Regions from separate parts of the Pseudarthrobacter sp. NPDC080039 genome, predicted to be linked through region 2. Evidence: riboswitches for the same ligand, from Rfam matches in the RefSeq annotation. Region 2 holds a riboswitch; each other region holds the start of a gene.
What was found. Region 2 has a riboswitch for thiamine pyrophosphate ahead of thiO (glycine oxidase ThiO). Riboswitches for the same ligand answer to the same signal wherever they lie in the genome.
Positions count from the first base shown of each region.

Region 1 (5,793 bases), on a different contig from region 2:
GCGTGGATCTTCCAGCTGCTCACGGTGCCCGTGTCCGCACATATGGTGGGCCGTGCCGGTTACCGCACCAAGCATCTGCACCGGGAAGTGCTCACTGCGGATGAGCTGGAGGCCGTAGTGCAAAAAGCCGCCGCCGAGGCTGCCCTGAAGGACGACCCCGGCGGCGGCCGGTAGCGCTGCGCTCAGACGATGTCCTGCGTCTTGGCGAACCGGGCAATGGCGCGCTGCGTGCCCCGGTTGGCCAGAACCTGGATGATGGCACTGACGGACGCCGAGATCAGCGCGAAGGTCAGCGCCGAACGCAGGCTGGTGGGGACGTCCTCATGTTTGCCCGTGGGCGCTTTCTGCCCGGTGGTCTTTTCCCAGATGGTGTTGACCAGTTTGGTGCCGGCCAGGCCTGCACCCAGGCTCACCCCGGTCCCGAGCAGCTTGATGAGAAGGTTCATTCCTATTACTCCTTGCGGGCGGAAAACGGACTGCCTCCAGCCTAGCCGCACGCGTGTCCCGGTCAGGGCAAGGGCGTGGCAAGCCGGGGCGGGTTGATGGACCGGGACACGGCCCAGGCATGCGGGTTCCTAGTCCCGCAGGGCCGACCCCAGGATGTCCCGCAGCGCCTCCACCACCAGGTCATGGTCCTGCAGTTGCGGCAGCCCGGAGACCGCGACCGTAGCCACTGCGCCCACTCCGGTGACATAGATTGGAAATGCACCTCCGTGTGCCGCATACCGGGATTGGTCAAACCAGGCGTTGTCCTCGATCCGGCCGCCGCCAAGCCGGCCCCGCAGGCCCACCAATAGGGACGGCACCTCGTACCGGGCGGCAGTGCGTTGCTTGGCGCGGATCCAGTATTCGTTGTCCGGAGTGGCACCCGGCAGCGCAACGTGGAACAGGACCTGCTCGCCCTTGGTGATGTCGATGGCAACGGGCAGGGCCCGCTCCTTGCCAAGCTCCACCAGCAGCAGGCCCAGATTCAAGGAGTCATCCGGCGAGAAACCGGGGAATTGGAGTTCCCGGACTTCAGCCTCGACCCGGAGGATCAATGCTTCCAGGGAGCCTTCGGGCTGCGCGTCGCCGGAATCGGGATCGAACCCGGTCACAACCGGTGTATTGGCGGTCATGGCCCTCAATCTACCCCTGTCCGGTGTAAACTTGACCACGCCCAGCTGGGCGGATATTGAAGCCTTACCCAACCCAAAAAGCATCACTAAAAACGACAGGGGAGCGCCGCCGTCGGGCATCCTGGCAGAAGCCGGGCACCGCAGGTGGGCGCTGAGAGTGCGGACAGCCGCAGACCCTCGAACCTGATCCGGTTAGTACCGGCGCAAGGGAGTCGAGTTCTCGGGGTGTCGCGGCCCTACGGCAACGGCCGTGGGCCGGGTCCACTTTCCCCTCCTGTTTCCCAGGAGGATTACATGAGCACTGCAGCAATCAAGAAAAGCGCCGGCAAGTCCTGGCGCGTCGTGGACATCGTCGTGGCGGCCCTGGTGGCCATCGCGGGTGGCGTCATCTTCTGGGCATGGGACCAGGGTGCCGCCGCGCTGTCCGCCCCCATGAACGCCGCCTACCCACCCCTCACCGGGCTGCTGGCCGGCGGCTGGATGGTTCCCGGCGTGCTGGGCATGCTCATCATCCGAAAGCCCGGCGCCGCTATCTTCTGCGAAACGGTTGCCGCTACCGGGGAACTCCTCATGGGCTCGCAGTACGGCGCGTCCGTCCTCTTCTCCGGCTTGATCCAGGGCTTGGGCGCGGAAATCATCTTCGCCATCTTCGTCTACCGCAAGTTCAACCTGCCCGTCTCCCTGCTGGCAGGCGCGGCGGCCGGGTTCTTCTGCGGCCTGAATGACTCCTTCGCCCCTTGGGGCTGGAACATCGCCTACTCGGGCGCGGACAAGCTCGCCTACATCGTCCTCACCACGGTCTCCGGGGCCATCCTGGCCGGTGCCCTGTGCTGGCTTGCCACCCGCGGCCTGGCCCGCACCGGGGTGCTGAGCTCCTTCGCGTCCCGCAAGGCCGCCACGGAGCCAGTCTTCTCCTGATGGTCCCCTCCCAGGACGCCGGCGGCGCGGTCCGCCCCGCCGCCGTCAGCGCCCGCGGATGGGGGTGGCGGCATGCCGGCCGATCCAGGCCCGCCGTCCATGCCCTCGACCTGGACATCGCTCCCGGTGAGCGCGTGCTCCTCCTCGGACCTTCCGGCGCCGGGAAGTCCACGCTGCTGCATGCGCTCGCCGGCGTGCTGGGGGACATCAACGACGACGGCGAGTCCGGGGACGCCGACGAGTCCGGTTCGCTGCTGGTTGACGGCGCCGTGCCCCGCGCCCAGCGCGGGCGGGCCGGGCTCATGCAGCAGGACCCGGAAACGCAGGTGGTGCTGTCGCGCGTTGGGGACGACGTCGCCTTTGGTGCCGAAAACCTCGCCGTACCCCGCGACGCCATCTGGGCGCGCGTGCACGAGGCGCTTGCCGACGTCGGGCTCGCCCACCTCCCGCTGGACCACCCGACCTCGGCCCTGTCCGGTGGCCAGAAGCAGCGCCTCGCGCTGGCCGGCATCCTTGCCATGCGTCCCGGCCTGATCCTGCTGGACGAACCCACCGCCAACCTGGACCCGGACGGCGTGCTGGAAGTCCGGGACGCCGTTGCCCGCTGCCTGGACAAGACCGGGGCCACGCTGGTGGTGGTGGAACACCGGGTGTCTGTCTGGAAGGACCTGGTGGACCGGATCGTCGTCCTGCAGCCGGGCAGCAGCAGCGAATCTGCCGTGCTCCTGGACGGCCCGCCGGACCGGGTGCTCCGCGAGGCGCGGACCATGCTCGCCGCCGCGGGGGTGTGGGTCCCCGGCTATGTGCCGGCCACCCGGACCAGGGATTTGGTACCGGCACCCGGAACGGGAAACCTCCTGCTGGCCGCCGAACAATTGGCAGTTTCCCGCGAACGTCCCCGCCGCAAGGGTTTCCGCAGGATACCGCCGGTCCCCGTCCAGGACGGGGTGGCCGCCCAGGTCCGCGCCGGGCAGGCCCTGGCTGTTACCGGTCCCAATGGAGCAGGAAAATCCACCTTCGCGCTGACCCTCGCCGGGCTGCTGGAGCCCGTATCCGGAAAGGTTTCCGCGAGCCTGGACCTCAGCCAGGGCGCGGGTATCGACCCGTACAAGTGGAAGGCCGAGCAGTTGATTTCCCGCGTGGGGACAGTGTTCCAGGAGCCGGAGCACCAGTTCGTGACCGGCAAGGTGCTTGATGAGCTGCTGTTCGGCCCGCGGCACCTGGGCCACGGCGAGGAACGGGTTGACGAACTGCTGGAGCGCCTGCGCCTCACGCACGTGGTGGACGCCAACCCCTACACGCTCTCCGGGGGTGAAAAGAGGCGGTTGTCCGTAGCCACCGTCCTTGCCGCCAGCCCGCAGGTCCTGGTCCTCGATGAGCCCACGTTCGGGCAGGACGCCAACACCTGGGCTGAGCTGGCCTCGTTCCTGTCCGAGCTCCTGGACGCAGGCACAGCGGTGGTGTCCGTCACCCACGATGCCGAGTTCACGGCCGCCCTGGGCGGGGTGGAGCTGCGGATGGCTGCGGCGGAAGTGGTGGCCCCATGAGGCAGGAACTGACGCTGCACGGCAACCATGCGCTCCTGGCCCGCGCCAACCCGCTGAGCAAATTCGTGGCAGTGCTGCTGATCACGGCGGTCCTGGCGCTGTCCATCGACTGGGTGTCTGCATCAGTGGCCCTGGTCTTTGAACTTTTCCTGTTTCCCCTGGCTGGACTCACCCTGTCACTGCTGTGGCAGCGCGGCTGGCCGCTGATTGTTGCGGCCGCCATCGGAGGCTGGAGCACGTCCATCCTGGCGCCGGACAGTGGAAGGATCCTGCTCGACGCCGGCATTTGGACCATGAGCCAAGGCTCCCTCCAGTTGGGCATCGGCTTCCTCCTGCGCGGCTTTGCCATCGCCCTGCCGGCAGTGCTCCTGATGAGCTGCACCGACCCGACGGACCTGGCAGACGCGCTGGCGCAGAAAGCACGCCTGCCGCACCGGTTCGTCCTGGGGACCCTGGCCGCGATGCGCCTGGTGGGCCTGATGGCCGAGGAGTGGCAGACCATCGGCATGGCGCGCCGGGCGCGGGGCGTGGGTTCGCGCGGCAACCTGGCACAGCGGGTAAAGGCGACACTGGGACAGAGCTTCGGGCTCCTGGTGCAGGCAATCCGGCGCGCGTCACGGCTGGCCGTGACCATGGAAGCGCGGGGCTTTGGCGGCGGCAAGCGGACCTGGGCACGCACATCCACGTTCAGCGTGCTGGACCTCTGGGTGGTGGCCGGCGGTGTCCTCGTGGCCGCGCTCGCCCTGATTGCGGCGGTCACCGCGGGGACCTGGAACATGGTGTGGCTGGGCAGCTGACTTGTGCTGTGCGAGCCCCTATCGCATCTGCTGGGTAGGAGTGGAGGGCCGGCCCCCATATGGAGCCCGTAGCACCCCCAAGACCGGCGCAGTAACTCATTTATGATATATTTTCGGGTATGACGCAGGAAACCGCCGAACACGTTGCCGCCATGCTGAGGAATGCCCGGAGCGAAAAGGGCTGGACGCAAGGCCAGTTGGCCGCCGAACTCGGCACCAGCCAGAGTGCTGTTGCCCGGATGGAACAGGGCAAGCAGAACCTGAGCCTGAAGATGATCCAGCGGCTGGAGAACATCTTCGACCGCAGCATCGTCAACGTGGGCAAGCCGCAGATGACGCACCTGCGGGTGGAGGGCGGCCGCACCCTGTCCGGTGCCGTTGACGTGAACAGCAGCAAGAACGCCGGTGTGGCCCTGCTGTGCGCCAGCCTCATCAACCGCGGAACCACTGTGCTCCGCCGCCTGGCGCGGATCGAGGAAGTCAACCGCATCGTCGAGGTGCTGTCCAGCATCGGCGTGGAGTGCACCTGGCTTAACGACACGGACCTGCGCCTGCGCCGCCCAGCTGTCCTGGACCTTGAAGCCATGGATGTGGACGCGGCACGCAGGACGCGAAGCGTCATCATGCTGCTCGGCCCCATGCTGGACGAGTCGCGCGAGTACCGGCTGCCCTACGCCGGAGGCTGCGACCTTGGCACCCGCACCGTGGAGCCCCACATGCAGGCGCTGCGCGAGTTCGGCCTGTCCGTGGAGGCCACGGCCGGTTTCTACACGGTCCAGGCGCCCCCTGCCGATACCCGCGACCGCTCCTTCGTCCTCACCGAGCGCGGCGACACCGTCACCGAGAATGCCATCATGGCCGCCGCACACCGGCCGGGCACAACCGTGATCCGCAACGCCAGCCCCAACTACATGGTCCAGGACCTGTGCTTCTACCTCCAGATGCTGGGCGTCAGTATTGAAGGCGTAGGCACCACCACCCTGAAAATCACGGGCAAGCCGGAAATCGATGCCGAGATCGAATACTTCCCCTCTGAGGATCCCATTGAGGCCATGAGCCTCATCACCGCCGGCATTGTCACCAACTCCGAGGTCACCGTGCGGCGGGTCCCCATCGAGTTCATGGAAATCGAGCTGGCTACCCTGGGCCAGATGGGGCAGAAGCTGGAGATCTCCGGCGAGTACATGGCCCGCAACGGCCGCACCCGGCTGGTGGACGTGACCACCAAGCCCTCCGAGCTGCGCGCCCCCGAGGACAAGATCCACCCCATGCCCTTCCCCGGGCTGAACATCGACAACCTGCCCTTCTTTGCCGTCATTGCCGCCAACGCCCACGGCCAGACCATGATCCACGACTGGGTCTATGAGAACCGGGCGATCTACCTGACGGAACTCAACCGGCTCGGTGCCCAGG
Region 1 covers NZ_JBFBKY010000014.1:72,870-78,662, forward strand. The annotation lists gene mnhG (monovalent cation/H(+) antiporter subunit G) at 1-174, shown strand, start outside; gene AB0313_RS15040 (DUF4235 domain-containing protein) at 183-446, opposite strand; gene AB0313_RS15045 (heme-degrading domain-containing protein) at 576-1,118, opposite strand; TPP riboswitch at 1,206-1,346, shown strand; gene AB0313_RS15050 (ECF transporter S component) at 1,413-2,036, shown strand; gene AB0313_RS15055 (ABC transporter ATP-binding protein) at 2,036-3,583, shown strand; gene AB0313_RS15060 (energy-coupling factor transporter transmembrane component T) at 3,580-4,380, shown strand; gene AB0313_RS15065 (UDP-N-acetylglucosamine 1-carboxyvinyltransferase) at 4,500-5,793, shown strand, end outside.
Region 1: linked by a shared signal. The riboswitch ahead of AB0313_RS15050 (ECF transporter S component) and the one ahead of thiO (glycine oxidase ThiO) in region 2 are both predicted to bind thiamine pyrophosphate.

Region 2 (5,793 bases):
TTCCAGCTTCACCCAGTCGGTCTCCAGGGCCTCCCGGGCCAGCTCCGCGGTGAGTACGGCGTCCCGTGCGGTGAAGCAGCCGGCGGTGTTGGGCAGGACGCGGATGCCGTGGTCCACCAGCAGCTGGAACAGCGAGCCGGTCTCAGCCGTAGAGTAGCGGCGCATGGCCACGGTGGTCAGGGCGGTACCGGAGGCCAAAAGCGCAGCGCCCAGGCCGTCCAGGCTCGGCGCCCCGCCGGTGCCCATGATGAGCCGGGAACCCAGGGCGACGCCGTCGATCACCAGTGCGTCGCCGGGGCCTGCGTTTCCGGCAGGGTTGATGGTGCTGGTTTCGGTCATGGTGTCAGCCTCCCTGTACTGCAGTGACGAGTTCGATGTCGTCGCCGTCGGCGAGCGCCGTGGCGAACCATTGGCTGCGCGGCACCACCTGGGCGTTGTGCGCGACGGCGACGCCCAGTTTCCGGCCGTCCGTCGCCTGGCCGTCGCTGGCCAGTGGGCGGCCGGTGACCTGGGTGACGAGGGTGGTGATGGAGGCGCCGTCAGCCACCGTGTGCGGGTTTCCGTTGAGGGTGATGTTCACGCTGTCTCCTTGATGTGGGTGCTGTGATCGGCAATTGGTGGACTGGAGAACCGGTCAGGGCTGAAGGGCGACCAACGGGGGTCGGCTTTTCCATCCAGCAGTTCCGTGCAAATGGACGCTGCCGCGGGGGTGAGCAGGACGCCATGCCGGAAGAACCCCGTGGCGATAATCAGACCGTGCACTGTTGCACAGGATCCTTCGTCCAGTGAACCCGGGTTCACTGGAACCCTGCCCAGCAGCGGTGCGTTGTCCGGCGTTCCCGGCCGGGCGCGGGCAGTGCATTCCAGGAGTTCGAGTTCGGCGACGGCGGGCACCAGCGCCTGCGCGTCCCGGAGCAGCTGGTAGACGCCGCCGGCGCTGACGGCGTCGGACAGGGCGTCCTCCCGCTGCGTTGCGCCGATGACCACGGTGCCGTCCTGCCGCGGAACGATGTACACGGCGATGCCGTGGACCATGCCACGTACGGTCGAGGTCACCAGTGGCTGGAGGTGCCGGGGAACGGCAAGGCGGAGAATGTCCCCGTGCACGGGCCTCAGGGGAAGGTGCAGCCCTCCGGGCAGGTCCTCCAGTGCCCCCGCCTGCAGGCCATTGGCTACCACTGTTTCCGCGGCGAAGACCGCGCCTCCGCCGGCAAGGCGCGCGCCAACCACGTTTCCGCCTTCCCACAGCAGTCCGGTGGCGCGCTCCGGCACGGCAAACCCGTCCACCGCCCCGTCTGCGGCCAGCCCGGGTGACGCGGACGCGCCTGCCGCGAGGGCCAGCCGCAGGGCTGCCACCAGGCGCCGTGGATCCACCTGATGGTCGGCGGGAGTGTCAAGGGCGCAGGCGATGGCCGGGCTGAGGAGGGGTTCGCGGCGGCGGGCCTCCCGCACGGTCAAGGGCTCTACGTCCAGGCCGTTGGCCTGCTGCACGGCGCGCAGGTCCATGAGCGCCCGCCGGTCGGCGGCGTCGGCACCTACGGCGAGCGTCGGCGTCGTCAGATATCCGCAATCCGCGCCCGTTGCAGCGGCGACCCCGGCGGCAAAGGCCGGCCAGCGTGATGATGATTCGAGCATGAGTTCCAGGAGCTGTTCCTCCTGGTAGTGCAGTTCGCTGACCGGGGCCAGCATGCCTGCGGCGGCCCAGCTGGCACCGGCACCGGGCGCATCGTCGATGAGGACCACGGAGCGTCCGGACCGCTGCACCTCCCAGGCGATGCCGTGCCCCACCACTCCCCCGCCGATGACTGCCACGTCGGCGCGGATACCGGAAGGGGTGGGAGCACCGGACGCAGTGTGGTCTTTGATGGCGGTACGCATATGGGTTCCTTCCCTACGCCGGCATTAACCGGATCAGGTCAAGCGGTCGGCTCTGACGCCCTCTCAGCCCGGCGCTTTGTGACAGCTGCCGCGGGCTCCCGCAGTACCTGCCCAGTTTAGAGGAACTAGGCTTGCAGGCATGAATGCGACCACCCCATCCTTCCCCGCAGGTACCCACGCACCGGCTGCCGGCGCCGTCAATGCTGAAGTCGTCAATGTGCGGAACAACGATGCCCTGAAGGCAGCGCGCCTGTACCTCTGCACCGATGCGCGGAGGGAGCGGGGCGACTTTGCCGAATTCGTGGATGCAGCGTTCACCGGTGGCGTGGACATCATCCAGCTGCGCGACAAGGGAATCGAGGCGGCGGAGGAACTTGATCTCCTGGCCGTACTGAAGGAAACGGCGGTCCGGCACGGCAGGTTGTGGGCCGTGAATGACCGCGCCGACGTCGCCGTACTGTCCGGCGCACCGGTGTTCCACATCGGCCAGAAGGACCTTCCGCTGGCCGCTGCGCGCACGTTGGTCAACGGCAACGCCGCCATCGGGCTCTCCAGCCACACGCGCGAACAGGTGGACGCCGCACTGGCGGCAACCGCAGGCCCCTCGGGCCTGGACTACTTCTGCGTGGGTCCGGTGTGGGCCACGCCCACGAAGCCCGGCAGGGCGGCCGTGGGCCCCGAGCTGGTGAAGTACGCCGCGAAGGCTTCCCGGGAGGCGGCAGATCCGGTGCCCTGGTTTGCCATCGGCGGCATCGACCACGGCAACGTCCACCAGGTGGCGGAAGCCGGCGCTCGCAGGATCGTGGTGGTCCGCGCAATCACCGACGCACCGGATCCTGCCGCTGCTGCTGCTTCCCTCCTCGACGCGTTGGACGCCGCCGGATCCTGATGCCATATCCGTGGACTTGGAGCTACGCTGATTTTTGTGTCACATCATCGGTTGGCCCCCAACGTCCACGACCACAAGAACGCCCTGGAAGAGGCGTTGGGCCTGCTGCGGACCGAACTCGAACTTCCGGGCACTTACCCTGCCGACGCCGTGGAGGACGCCCGGGCTGCCGTGGCCGCGCTGAAGCTGCCCTCCTACGACCTGACCGCCGTCGAGTTCGTGACCATCGATCCGGCGTCCTCCACCGACCTGGACCAGGCCGTGTTTATCGAAGTGGACGGGGACGGCTACCGCGTGATGTACGCGATCGCGGACGTACCGGCGTTTGTGGCTCCGGGAGGTCCGTTGGACGCGGAGACGCGGCGCCGCGGGCAGACCTTCTACGCTCCGGACGGCCGGATCCCGCTGCATCCGGAGGTCATCAGCGAAGGGGCAGGCAGCCTGCTGCCCGGCCAGGAATGTTCGGCGTTCGTCTGGGACTTCACGCTCGACGGCGACGCGTCGGTGCTGACGGTGGGCGTCCGGCGGGCGCGGGTCCGCAGCCGCGACAAGCTGAGCTACAAGGGTGCCCAGGCAGACCTCGACGCCGGGACAGCCTCCCCTGTGCTGCATTTGCTCCGTGAGGTGGGCCTGAAGCGGGTGGCACTGGAGCGGGCCCGTGAAGGCGCCAGCCTGAACATGCCGGAGCAGGAAATCGTCCAAATGCCCGACGGCGGTTATCGCATCGACGCGGTTCCGCAGCTTCCGGTCGAAGACTGGAACGCGCAGATTTCCCTGATGACGGGAATGGCGGCCGCGCAGCTCATGCTCGAAGGCAAGGTAGGCATCCTGCGCACCATGCCCGCTCCGGACGAACGGTCGTTAAAGCATTTCCGCCTGCAGACCGAGGTCCTGGGCAGGCCGTGGGACGGGGAAGTCAGCTACGGCGAGTACCTGCGGTCCCTCGACCCCACCGACCCGCGCCAGCTGGCCATCATGCACTCTGCCGGCATGCTCTTCCGCGGCGCCTCTTATACAGCCTTCGACGGGACTGTGCCCGAAGACGGCATCCAGTCCGCCATCGGTGCCGCCTACGCCCACACCACTGCACCGCTGCGCCGCCTGGTGGACCGGTTCGTCCTCGTCATCTGCGAGGCCCTGTGCAACGGCGGCGATGTTCCAGGCTGGGCACGGGAGGCCCTTCCGCTGCTGCCCGGCATCATGGCCGGCTCGGACCAGTTGGCGTCACGGATGGAGCGCCTGGCCCTGGACACAGTTCAGGCGGCCCTGCTCCTAAACCACATCGGGCAGGAGTTCGACGCGATTGTCATTTCCGGGTCCAGGCCGCAGAACGGCAACGGCAATGGCAACGGCAAGAACGGGAACGGAAAGAACGGCAACGGAAGTTTCGGCATCATCCAGATCGCCGAACCGGCGGTGACGGCCCGCTGCGCCGGGGAGCTGGAATCCGGAACCAAGGTCCGGGTACGTCTGGTTTCATCGGACATCACCACCCGCCAGATCCACTTCGAGCTCATCTCCTGAATCCCGTCGCGCGCCCTTGAGGGCCTAAAACCGTGTTTCCTGACCCTTGCCGCTAGACTGGAGGGGTAGAACTGGATGCCCGGTCGTTGATTTCCTCCCATTGAAACCAACAAGCCCGCCCCTACGCGATCTTGAGATTTGCCCGCTGGTCCCCAGTGCCAGCATTAGATAGCCCGCGATCGGCTTCCACTGGAATCGCTTGCGCGCCTGAGCGTGCTCCGGAGCGGCCAGCCTTGGCCGGACCGTTGAGCAGGCAGCGCCATTGCCTAAATGAATAAGGAAACTCCCCTGTGAGTGAATTGCATACCCACCAGCTCCTGAGCGATGCGTCCGGCACGGAAACCATTGAGCCGGAAGAAACCATCATCTCGGACGAAACGCCGCACGAGATCGCCGAGAAGTCCTTTGCCGACTACAACGTCCGCGAAGACATCGTCGAGTCCCTGGCCGACGCCGGGATCACCCACCCGTTCCCCATCCAGGCCATGACCCTGCCCGTCGCCCTGGCCGGCCACGACATCATCGGCCAGGCCAAGACCGGCACCGGCAAGACCCTCGGCTTCGGGATTCCGGCCCTCCAGCGCGTCGTGGGGCAGGATGACCCCGGCTACGCAAAGCTGGCAGTCCCGGGCGCCCCGCAGGCCCTGGTCATCGTTCCCACCCGCGAACTGGCCGTGCAGGTGGCCAACGACCTGCAAACGGCGTCGCGCAAACGCAACGCACGGATCGCCACCATCTACGGCGGCCGCGCCTACGAGCCTCAGGTGGAGGCGCTGCAGCAGGGCGTCGAGGTGGTTGTCGGCACCCCCGGCCGGCTCATCGACCTCTACAAGCAGAAGCACCTGAGCCTGAAGAACGTCAAGATCGTCGTCCTGGACGAAGCCGACGAAATGCTGGACCTGGGCTTCCTGCCGGATGTGGAAACGCTCATCGCGGCCACGCCCGCCGTCCGCCAGACGCTCCTGTTCTCCGCCACCATGCCCGGCCCCGTCATCGCGATGGCGCGCCGCTACATGACCCAGCCCACCCACATCCGCGCTGCGGACCCCGAGGATGAGGGCCTGACCAAGCGGGACATCCGCCAGCTGATCTACCGTGCACACAGCATGGACAAGACCGAAGTGGTGGCCCGCATCCTGCAGGCGCGCGGCCGCGGCCGGACCATCATCTTCACCAAGACCAAGCGCACCGCCGCCAAGGTGGCCGAGGAACTGGTGGACCGCGGGTTCGCGGCCGCCGCCATCCACGGCGACCTGGGCCAGGGTGCCCGTGAACAGGCTCTCCGCGCCTTCCGCAACAACAAGGTGGATGTCCTGGTGGCCACGGACGTGGCCGCCCGCGGCATCGACGTCGAGGACGTCACCCATGTCATCAACTACCAGTGCGTGGAAGACGAGAAGATCTATCTGCACCGGGTGGGCCGCACCGGCCGCGCCGGCAACAAGGGCACCGCCGTCACGTTCGTGGACTGGGACGACGTTCCCCGATGGGCCCTGATCAAC
Region 2 covers NZ_JBFBKY010000004.1:337,949-343,741, forward strand. The annotation lists gene AB0313_RS07370 (thiazole synthase) at 1-339, opposite strand, end outside; gene thiS (sulfur carrier protein ThiS) at 344-580, opposite strand; gene thiO (glycine oxidase ThiO) at 577-1,878, opposite strand; TPP riboswitch at 1,871-1,990, opposite strand; gene thiE (thiamine phosphate synthase) at 2,018-2,767, shown strand; gene AB0313_RS07390 (RNB domain-containing ribonuclease) at 2,804-4,291, shown strand; gene AB0313_RS07395 (DEAD/DEAH box helicase) at 4,582-5,793, shown strand, end outside.

Region 3 (5,793 bases), on a different contig from region 2:
GATTTCCCGGCGGACGGGAAGCCCACCAGCGCGATGTCCGCAATTGACTTCAGTTCCAGGACGATGTCGCGGGAGTCGCCCTCGATGCCGAGCAGCGCGAAGCCGGGGGCGCGGCGTTTTTGCGAGGAAAGGGCAGCGTTGCCCAGGCCGCCCAGGCCGCCTGCGGCCGCCACGAACTCGGCACCTTCGCCGACGAGGTCAGCCAGTACCTCACCGTCCTTGGTCTTGACCACGGTGCCGTCCGGGACGGGCAGCACCAGGGTTTCGCCGTTTTTCCCGCCGCGCCAGTCACCCATGCCGGGGCCGCCGTTGCTGGCGTGCCGGTGGGGTGCGTGGTGGTAGTCCAGGAGGGTGGTGGTCTGGTGGTCGACGCGAAGGATCACGTCGCCGCCGTTGCCGCCATTTCCGCCGTCGGGGCCGCCCAGTGGCTTGAACTTCTCACGGTGGACGGAGACGCATCCGTGGCCGCCGGATCCGCCGGATACGTGCAGGACTACCCGGTCTACAAAGCTGGCCACGTGGATCTCCTCGAGTGGTGTCTGTGTGGGCGTCCGCGGACGCCACATCGATTGTAATGCGCTTAAAAGAACAGTGGAGCGGACCCTCAGGCCCGCTCCACCGCTTCAGAACTGGTTGTTACTCTGCAGCTGCAGCAGCAACGATGTTGACTACGCGACGACCGCGGCGGGTGCCGAATTCAACGGCGCCCGGGGTCAGGGCGAACAGGGTGTCGTCGCCGCCACGGCCAACGCCGGCGCCCGGGTGGAAGTGGGTGCCACGCTGGCGGACGATGATTTCGCCTGCGGAAACTACCTGGCCGCCGAAGCGCTTGACGCCGAGGTACTGAGCGTTGGAATCGCGGCCGTTGCGAGTGGAGCTCGCGCCCTTTTTATGTGCCATCTGAAATGCCTGCCTTTAAATTCTGGGGAATCTGTTGAAATACCTGAACAGTAACCGGTGGTTACTTGATGCCGGTGATCTTGACCTTGGTCAGTTCCTGGCGGTGACCCTGGCGCTTCTTGTAACCGGTCTTGTTCTTGTACTTCTGGATGACAATCTTAGGACCACGCAGGTCCTGGAGGATTTCAGCCGTAACAGTTACCTTGGCCAGGTCAGCGGCGGCGGAGGTGACCTTGTCACCATCAACCAGGAGCAGTGCGGGCAGCTCGATGGTGCTGCCGGCTCCACCGGCGACGCGGTTCAGGGTAACGAAGTCTCCAACGGAAACCTTCTCTTGGCGGCCGCCTGCGCGGACAATCGCGTACACCACTTGGGAACTCACTTCTCTCGACGTTTATTACAAAATTTGCGTGCGGAACCGACATGCTAAAAGCCTGGGTTCCCGCTGTGCCTCAACGCCGTGGGGTCATAACCCAAGTGTTGGCGTAAGCACCGAAGATCCAGAATACGCTAAATCCGTCTTCGGCCGCAAATGAGGCTGGTTCCGGCGGGCCGGCTGTGGTAGGAACCACAGGGCCGGCAGACTGCACCGCAACCGCGCCCCTCCATAATAGCGGCGGCCCGGCCTGCAAACGTCAGGAATGCAGCCTCGGCGCGTCGAAGAAAGCCACCTCCAGGCGGCAGGACTGTTTGAACGCGGTCAGCATCGCTGCCCTCTCCTGCGCAGAGGCGTTCCGTCCGGCGGCGTCAACGATCGATATGGCCCGGCGGGTGGCCGCGGCAAACGCCTCATCCGCATAGGTGCGGAGCCACGCGGCGTAGGCGTGCCCGTCAGGCTCACCGGCGGCAACGAACCGCGCGTGGAGCTTCTCCCCCACTTCGGCGTAGAGCCAGAAACAGGGCAGGACGGCGGCAGCCAGGACTGCATAGCTGCCCGACGCCGACGCCGCGGTGAGGTGGTCCACGTATGCCTTTGTGACGGGGCCCAGTCCGCTCTGCGCCGGGCGGCTACTCAGCCAGGAGCGGTGGAGTTCCGATTCCACCTCGAGGCACTGCTGTGCGGAGCCGGCCCAGAACAGCTGCTCGGCTTCCGATGGTGCGAGGGCGCTGGCCCGGGCCAGGACCCTGGAGTAGCCGTTGAGGTAAAGGGCATCCTGGGCCAGGTAGTAGGCGAAGTCCTTCTCCTCAAGCTCGCCCGAGCCCAGGCTCCGGATAAAGTCCAGCGCGTAGATGTCGTCGAGGTCCTGTTGGGCTTCGTCCCACAGCCGGGCAGCGAAGCCCCCTTCATGAAGGGCGGGCCGCAGGTGGTGGAAGTGGTGCACGGGCCCGTTCCCGTGGCCCACCTCCAGCTCTCCGGAGTTCTCAAGCGCACCGGCGAGCCAGGGCTTCACGGTCCGCAGCGACGCTTCCCAGTCGCCCACCCGGGCCTGCACGGTGGCCATCGCAGAAGACAGGGAGCAGCCGGTGCCGTGGCTGTTGCGGGTGGCAATCCGGTTGCCCCGGACTTCCACCACGTCCTGTGCCAGCAGGCCTGAGGCGTTGACCAGCGCGTCAGGGCAGTCCGTCCCCGCCAAGTGGCCGCCCTTCACCAGTACCGTGGCTCCGGTGGTCTTCGCCAACTGCTTCCCCTGGTCCAGGGCCGCGTCCCAGCTCTCCGCCGGCTCCGCCCCCACCAGCATGGCAAGCTCGGGCAGGTTGGGGGTAATGAGATGGGCAAGAGGCAGCAGTTCCCGGAGGGCAGCTTCGGCGGATTCCTTGAGCAGCCGGTCACCGCTGGTTGCCACCATCACCGGGTCCAGGACCACGACGGCGGGACGTACTTTCTCCAGCCAGCCGCGGACAGTGCGGATTACCGCTTCATCTCCCAGCATGCCGATCTTGACGGCGTCGATGCTGATGTCGTCGCTGACGGCGTCCAGCTGCTGCGCCAGGAACGCAACCGGGGGAACGTGCACGGCCTGCACCCCCCGTGTGTTCTGTGCGGTGAGGGCCGTAATCACGGCCATGCCGTATCCACCGTGGGCGGCGATGCTTTTCAGGTCTGCCTGGATCCCTGCTCCACCCGAGGGATCGGAGCCCGCGATGGAAAGTACCCGTGGAACGTCGCGGCCCACGGGCGCCCCCGCAGGAGCACCCGGTACGGCCGGAAGGGTCATGGAAAGGGTCGTAGACAAGAGACATCCCTTCGCCGGTGCTAGCCGGACAGGTTCAACGGGTCTGGATCTCAGCCGGCCTTCTGCTCGGCACCCCGTGTCGAGGTCCAGCCTAGCCGCTGGCGCGCATCCGGAAAAAGGTGACAGCCCCTTCCCTGCACCCAGCAGAAATCCCCGCCGTGCGGAGAATTCCCCCTGTACTTACAGGGGGAACTGTCCACAAAACGGGGACTCCTGGCTGTTTCTGTGCTGCTGTCCGTTCCGGACGTGTGGCTTACAGCTCCGAAGCGGGCACACCGACACCGAGGATGATCGGTTCCTCGGCGGCCTTGCCCACCTCAGCCGACGGAACAGCGGTCTCCGGGGCCTTGGCCTCGTGGGAGTGGCCCGACGCGGTCGCCTGGACACTCTCGTGGTGCTGCACCGCGGTCTCGTTGGCGGCGCCCTGGGCACGGCTGGCAGCGCGGTGGCGGCGCGGCCGCCGCTGCCGGGACTGCTCCAGAGTGTGGTCCGAATAGTCCTTTTCAGCCGGAGCATCAACGGTGGCGCGCGCTTCCCCTCCCCCGGCAGTCCGCCCTTCCGGTGCCGGCTGGTCAGCTGCAGGTTCGGCGCCCGTCGGGGCAGCGGCGGCCTTGCCGGGTGCATCCTCGACAGAGGATGCGGGCTGGCCCAGGTGGGCGAACGCTTCTGCGAGCCGGTCCAGGGTCAGGGCCGGCTTGGGGTGGTGCTCCTCCGCGTGCTCCACGAAGGGAAGCGGGACTTCCTCTCCCCCGAAGGTCAGGACAGCCGCCGGTCGGGCCGGGGCGTCGGCGTCGTGCTTCTCCTCCATGGGTGCAGGCGCAGGCGGAGCCGGTGGCACCTGCCGGGCAGCCGCCACCTCATCGTCGTGCAGATGGGCGGCATGGGCAGCAGCCGCGATGTTTGCCAGGGCAAGCCGGGTGGCTTCTGCTTTGGCGTGCCGCTCCGCGTCTGCCGCCTCCGGCAGGACCGTGTGGACCTGCACCGCGGGCACCGGCGCAGCCTCGGGTTGCTGGCCGCCGCGTCCGCGCCGGCGCTTGCGCTCGGAACGGGGTCCCTGCTGGGCGTTGTCGGTCCGCTGCGCCTCGGGACGGTGCACCTCGGCCCGCGGTTCGGGGCGGCTGTCGGTGCGCTGGACGTGGTGCTCGGCGGCCACGATGTTTGCGCGGCGGTGTTCCACCGGATCGTCGTGGGTGACCACGCCGCGGCCGGCGCAGGCCTCACACTGCTCGCCAAAGACTTCCAGCAACCCGGTGCCCATGCGCTTGCGGGTCATCTGGACAAGGCCCAGCGACGTCACTTCGGCCACCTGGTGCTTGGTCCGGTCCCGGCCCAGGCACTCCACCAGCCGGCGCAGGACAAGGTCGCGGTTGGATTCGAGGACCATGTCGATGAAGTCGATGACGATAATGCCGCCGATGTCGCGCAGGCGCAGCTGGCGCACCACTTCTTCGGCTGCTTCGAGGTTGTTCTTGGTGACGGTTTCCTCGAGGTTGCCGCCGCTGCCGGTGAACTTGCCGGTGTTGACGTCCACCACTGTCATGGCCTCGGTGCGGTCGATCACCAGGGACCCGCCGGAGGGCAGGAAGACCTTGCGCTCAAGGGCCTTGTGGATCTGTTCGTCGATGCGCCAGGCGGAGAAGATGTCCTGGTCCTTGGTCCACTTCTCGAGCCGCCCCACCAGGTCAGGTGCCACGTAGGTGACGTAGGCCTCGATGGTGTCCCAGGCTTCCTCGCCGGAAACGATGAGCTTGGAGAAGTCTTCGTTGAAGACGTCTCGGACGACCTTGATGGTCAGGTCCGGTTCGCCGTACAGCAGTTCCGGAGCCAGGATCTTGGTGGACGCGGCCTGGCTTTCGATGCCTTCCCACTGGGCGCGCAGCCGGTTGATGTCGTGCGTCAGCTCTTCCTCGGAAGCGCCCTCGGCGGCAGTACGGACAATGACGCCGGCGTGCTCGGGCAGGCGGTCCTTGAGGATGCGCTTGAGCCGGTTGCGTTCGACGTCGGGCAGCTTGCGGGAGATGCCCGTCATTGAGCCGCCGGGCACGTAGACCAGGTAGCGTCCGGGAAGCGAGATCTGGCTGGTCAGGCGGGCACCCTTGTGGCCCACGGGGTCCTTGGTGACCTGGACCAGCACGGTGTCGCCGGACTTGAGCGCGTTTTCGATGCGGCGCTGCTTGCCCTCGAGGTTCACGGCTTCCCAGTTGACCTCGCCGGCGTAGAGGACGGCGTTGCGGCCCCGGCCGATGTCGACGAATGCAGCTTCCATTGACGGCAGCACGTTCTGCACCTTGCCCAGGTACACGTTGCCGATCAGTGAGTCCTGCTGGGTCTTGGACACGAAGTGTTCTGCCAGGACGCCGTCTTCGAGGACGGCGATCTGGATCCTGTCGTCGCGCTGGCGAACGATCATCTGGCGGTCGACGGACTCCCGGCGCGCCAGGAACTCTGCCTCGGTGATGACGGTGCGGCGGCGGCCGGTGTCGCGGGATTCACGGCGGCGCTGCTTCTTGGCCTCAAGCCGGGTGGAACCCTTTACGCTGGTCACCCGGTTGCTCACCGGGACGTCGCTGACAGGTCGCGGTGCACGGACCCTGGTCACCGTGTTGGGGGGATCGTCATCTCCGCCGCCGGTCAGTTCAAGGTCCTGGTCACCGCGGCGGCGGCGACGGCGGCGGCGGGAGGTCACCCCGTCCTCCACCTGCCCGGCGGTATCCTCGTC
Region 3 covers NZ_JBFBKY010000012.1:59,942-65,734, reverse strand. The annotation lists gene obgE (GTPase ObgE) at 1-518, opposite strand, end outside; gene rpmA (50S ribosomal protein L27) at 637-900, opposite strand; gene rplU (50S ribosomal protein L21) at 962-1,270, opposite strand; gene thiD (bifunctional hydroxymethylpyrimidine kinase/phosphomethylpyrimidine kinase) at 1,536-3,056, opposite strand; TPP riboswitch at 3,064-3,161, opposite strand; gene AB0313_RS13965 (Rne/Rng family ribonuclease) at 3,328-5,793, opposite strand, start outside.
Region 3: linked by a shared signal. The riboswitch ahead of thiD (bifunctional hydroxymethylpyrimidine kinase/phosphomethylpyrimidine kinase) and the one ahead of thiO (glycine oxidase ThiO) in region 2 are both predicted to bind thiamine pyrophosphate.